DNA from 2 places in the Caulobacter sp. P4_E5 genome. Region 2 is predicted to be linked to the other one. Evidence: predicted binding sites of a transcription regulator. Region 2 holds the regulator's gene; the other holds the start of a gene.
The links. Region 2 encodes LexA, which represses DNA repair genes until DNA is damaged. Its sites were predicted from a motif close to ATGTTCNCNANNTGTTCT; they were not measured.
Positions count from the first base shown of each region.

Region 1 (2,396 bases), on a different contig from region 2:
GTTGGCGACGGCCAGATTGTCGATCGCACAGGTCTCGGTGATCTCGAAGATCAGCCGGCCCTTGGCCTCGTCATGCTTGGCCAGCAGCCGGGCGACATGGTCGACGAAGGTCTCGTTGCCGATCGTGCGGCCCGAGACATTGACCGCCAGCCTCAGCTTGCCGTCGGGATCGTTGGCCAGCTTCTTGACCACCTGCTCGACGATCGCGTGGTCCAGCTCCTCGATCAGGTCGAATTCCTCGGCCATGCGGATCAGGGCGAACGGGCTGCCGCCGTCCTCGAACCGCACCAGGGCCTCATGGTGATGGGCCAGGCCCGTCGTCAGCGACACCACTGGCTGATAGGCCAGGGTGAAGCGCCGCTGGCTGACCGCCACGCCCAGGGCGCCGGCGCGGGCCAGGGTCCGCTTGACGGAGCGGTTCATCGCCTCCGACAGCGTCATCGGCGGCATGTCCTTCAGGCCCTCGCGCAGGAAGTCGTCGAGAGCGTAGCGCAGGGCCCGCATGGCGCGCGCCGAACTGGCGCCGCCTTCCAGCGGTACGACATGGGCGCTGGCCTCGGCGCTGACCATGCGGGTCAGGCGCTTGATCATGTTCTCGGGCCGGTCGTCCTTGGCCCGCAGCAGGGCGAAGCGGTCGGGGGAGAGGCGGGTGGCGGCCGAACCGCCGTGCGACTCGGCGCGGATGGCGCTGGCGACGCGGATGTCGAGGGCGGCGGCCTCGCCGGGCGTCAGGCCTTCGCGCATGACCCCGAGGCCGGCGAACTCGACCATGGCCAGTTCCAGCTCCAGGCCGGTGACGCGGGCGGCCTCGAACAGGCCCCTGGCGATGTCGTCGAACGACTCGCGCGGCGACAGGCGGCCGGCGGGCAGGGACGGGCCCGTCGCCTGGGCGGCGGTGGCGGCGCACGAGACGCGGCCTTCGTTCTCGGGCAGGGCGCGCAGGATGACGCGGACGTGGCGCTCCTCCTGGCCGGCCAGGCGCAGCACCACGGGGCCGCGCCGCACGCCGTCGTCGGCGCAGCTGACCATGGCGTCCATCAGCGACCGGTCGTCGGGATGGAACAGGTCGGACCAGGCCTGGCCCATCAGGCCGGTCTCGTTCAGGCCCATGACCTTCTGGGCCGCGCCCAGCGCCAGGCGCACGCGGCCGCTCTGCAGCTCAACGAGAAGGTCGGCGCTGGCGAATGCCAGGCCGAGAAGGCGACGCGGATCGATCGACAAGACGGCAGTCCCCCAAGACGCGGCCACGCTGGCACGAACGGGCTTAAGGACCGGTTGCGGTCGTGAAGGGCGGCGTCCGAAATCCGGATCTCGGCGCGCGGCCTTTTAGCCTACGTAAGAAACGGTCGTTTCTATGGATGAGAACATCTTGCGAACCTGGAACAAAGCATGTACGCCTTTGAACATGTTCCACAGGTCGTTGGGACGCGGCGCGGGAAGCGCCGATCGGGCGGCCGGAATCATGGGATAGAGGGCGGACAACAATGACCAGTCAGGCGGCTTTGAAACTCGTGGGCAAGGATGAAGGCGACAAGCAACGCGCGCTAGAGGCGGCTCTCGCCCAGATCGACCGCGCGTTCGGCAAGGGCTCGGTGATGAAGCTGGGCGAAAAGGGCAAGGTCGAAATGGAGTCGATCTCCACCGGCTCGCTCGGCCTCGACATCGCCCTTGGCATCGGCGGCCTGCCCAAGGGGCGGGTGATCGAAATCTACGGTCCCGAAAGCTCGGGCAAGACCACCTTGGCCCTGCACGTGGTGGCCGAATGCCAGAAGGCTGGCGGCACCGCCGCCTTCGTCGACGCCGAGCACGCCCTGGACCCGGGCTATGCGTTCAAGCTGGGCGTCAATCTCGACAACCTGCTGGTCTCGCAGCCCGACAACGGCGAGCAGGCCCTGGAGATCACCGACACCCTGGTGCGCTCGGGCGCCGTCGACATCGTGGTGATCGACTCGGTCGCCGCCCTGACGCCGAAGGCGGAAATCGAAGGCGAGATGGGCGACAGCCTGCCGGGCCTGCAAGCCCGCCTGATGAGCCAGGCGCTGCGCAAGCTGACCGCCTCGATCAACAAGGCCAACACCATCGTCATCTTCATCAACCAGATCCGTCACAAGATCGGGGTGATGTACGGCAGCCCGGAAACCACCACGGGCGGCAACGCGCTGAAGTTCTACGCCTCGGTGCGTCTGGATATCCGCCGCACCGGCTCGGTGAAGGTCCGTGACGAGATCATCGGCAACAACGTCCGCGTGAAGGTGGTCAAGAACAAGGTGGCCCCGCCGTTCCGCGAGGTCGAGTTCGACATCATGTACGGCGAGGGCATCTCCAAGCTGGGTGAGATCATCGACCTGGGCGTCAAGGCCGGGATCATCGACAAGGCCGGCTCGTGGTTCTCGTAC
Region 1 is NZ_JBFUJD010000033.1:3,923-6,318, forward strand. It holds gene AC1DSO_RS12130 (EAL domain-containing protein) at 1-1,221, opposite strand, end outside; gene recA (recombinase RecA) at 1,485-2,396, shown strand, end outside.
Region 1: a site for LexA is predicted at 1,362-1,379, ahead of recA (recombinase RecA). Genes of this name have one in related genera too.

Region 2 (2,396 bases):
ATCGCTGTGGAGCGCCTCAAGGCCGCCCGCGCGGCGATCGACGCGTCCGGCCAGGACGTAATGCTGGTGGGCCGCACCGAAGGCTATCTGCGAGGGATCCGCGACCTGGCGCCGACCCTGGAGCGCCTGAAGGCCTATGCCGCGGCGGGCGCGGACTGTCTCTATGCGCCGGCCGTCACCGATTTCGACGAGATCCGGGCCATCGTCCAAGCCGTCGCGCCCAAGCCGGTCAACGTGCTGTTCTGGGGACCGCAGATGTCGGTCGAGAGCCTGGGCGCGCTGGGCGTGCGCAGGGTCAGCACGGGCGGTTCGCTGGCCGCCGCCGCCTGGGCCGGATTCGACGCGGTCGCCAAGCGCCTAGCGGAGGAGGGGCGCCTGGCGCCGAAACCTTAGCTCCAACTGTCATCCCGGACGGTCCGAAGGACCGGTCCGGGACCACCAGAAACGCCGAGGTCGGAAAGCCAAGCACCCGTGGCGGTCCCGGCTTTCGCCGGGATGACAGCAGAATGAGCGAAAGACCTTAGTGGTAGCGGCGGATCAGGCCGACCAGCTTGCCCTGCACCTCGACCTGATCGGGGCCGAAGATGCGAGTCTCGTACTTGGGATTGGCCGCTTCCAGAGCGATCGAGCCGCCCTTCTTGCGCAGGCGCTTCAGGGTGGCTTCCTCGCCGACCAAGGCGACGACGATCTCGCCCGAGGTGGCGGTGTCGCCCTTCTTGATGATCACATAGTCGCCGTCGAGGATGCCGGCCTCGATCATCGAGTCCCCTTGCACCTCGAGAACATAGTGCTCGCCGCCGCCGAGCATCGACTCGGGCACTGGCAGGCGCTCGCGCTCGTGCTGGATGGCGTCGATCGGCGTGCCGGCGGCGATCTTGCCGAGGATCGGCAGCTCGCGAGTATCGTTGGCGGGGGCGGTCYCCGTTTGAGCCGGAGGCGGAGCGCCGCCGCCTTCGAACACTTGCGGGCGGAAGGCGCCGCGGCCCTTGGGCGGGGCAGTCGTCGTGGCCTGTTGCGGTAGCTTGACCACCTCCAGCGCGCGGGCGCGGTGGGCGAGGCGGCGAATGAAGCCCCGCTCTTCCAGCGCCGTGATCAGCCGGTGGATGCCCGACTTCGAGGCCAGGTCCAGGGCCTCCTTCATCTCGTCGAACGAGGGGGAGACGCCGGTCTCCTTGATCCGCTCGTGGATGAACATCAGCAGTTCGTGCTGCTTGCGGGTGAGCATGGCGACCTCGGCTGGAGCGCGGAACAAACCGCAAACCTCGCGAATGTTCTCTAGGCGTTCCGCATTAAAGTCAAGTCGAGGCCGTCGCGGCGCGGAAAATCCAGGAAAATCAAAGACTAGGTTGTGCCGCAGGGTAAATAGCGGCCAGAATCAAAAGCTTAACGAAAACTTTCACGCGCGCTTGCGGGCCACGATGATGTCCTGGTCCTGCAGCGGCTGGCGACGCCACACGCCAAGGGCCTGATTCAGCACGTCGAGGCCCAACGCGTCATACTGGACGAGGGTGGGCCCGAGGTCGTAGCCAATCACCGATTCCGGCAGCTCCGGCGTCGCGGTCCAGCAGCCATCGAGAGCGTGGACGAAGTCGAACGCGATCTGGCCATTGCCGGTGTTGGCGCGGGCCTCCTCGTCGATCAGGTACCAGGAGACGATGCTGACCCCGCCGGGCTTCAGCACCCGGGCGATTTCGCGGGCGAATTGCGCCTGGTCGGCGGCCAGCAGGTGGGTGAACACCGAGCCCAGCCAGACATAGTCGAAGCTGGCGTCCGGATAGGGAAAGACATAGGCGCTGGCGGGTTGCGAGCCTTCCGGATTGTACCGGTCGCTGTGCATGGCGGCATGGACGAATTCGAAGCGTGGGTCGCCGACGGCGATGTTGGCTTTGCACCAGTCGATGGCTTGGGCCATCACGTCGAAGCCGCTGTAGCGCCCGTTCTCATCGAGATAGTCGACGAGGGGCGCGGCGGCGCGACCGATACCGCAGCCGACGTCGAGGATGGCGTGGTGTGGCTGCAGGCCCGCCTCGATGAACAGCTGCTTGAACGCCTGGCCCACGCGAACGAAGTCGGCGTCGGCGGCGCCGACCAGGTGCCAGAGTTCCTGCGGCGCGGCGACGGCATTCGGATCGGCCGGCGGAGGCGCGATCGGGGCGGGTGTTCCGCTCAAGGCGCGACGCAGGCGGCCCAGGACGGGGCGCAGGGGCGCGGGCGTGGCGTTACGCAGCGCCGTCAGGAAAGAGCCGTCCCGCATCCGATTCCCTTTCGATCCGAAGCGGGCGGACCCTAGCGGTGCGCCAGGTTTCAGCCAACCTTTGGAGCGGGCAATTTGCGGAAGGTGCGGTCCAGGCGCAGGCCGTGGTCGTTCCACGAGAACAGCACTCGCTCGGCCCGCC
Region 2 is NZ_JBFUJD010000112.1:7,089-9,484, reverse strand. It holds gene AC1DSO_RS23020 (isocitrate lyase/PEP mutase family protein) at 1-393, shown strand, start outside; gene lexA (transcriptional repressor LexA) at 521-1,225, opposite strand; gene AC1DSO_RS23010 (class I SAM-dependent methyltransferase) at 1,397-2,254, opposite strand; gene lepB (signal peptidase I) at 2,305-2,396, opposite strand, start outside.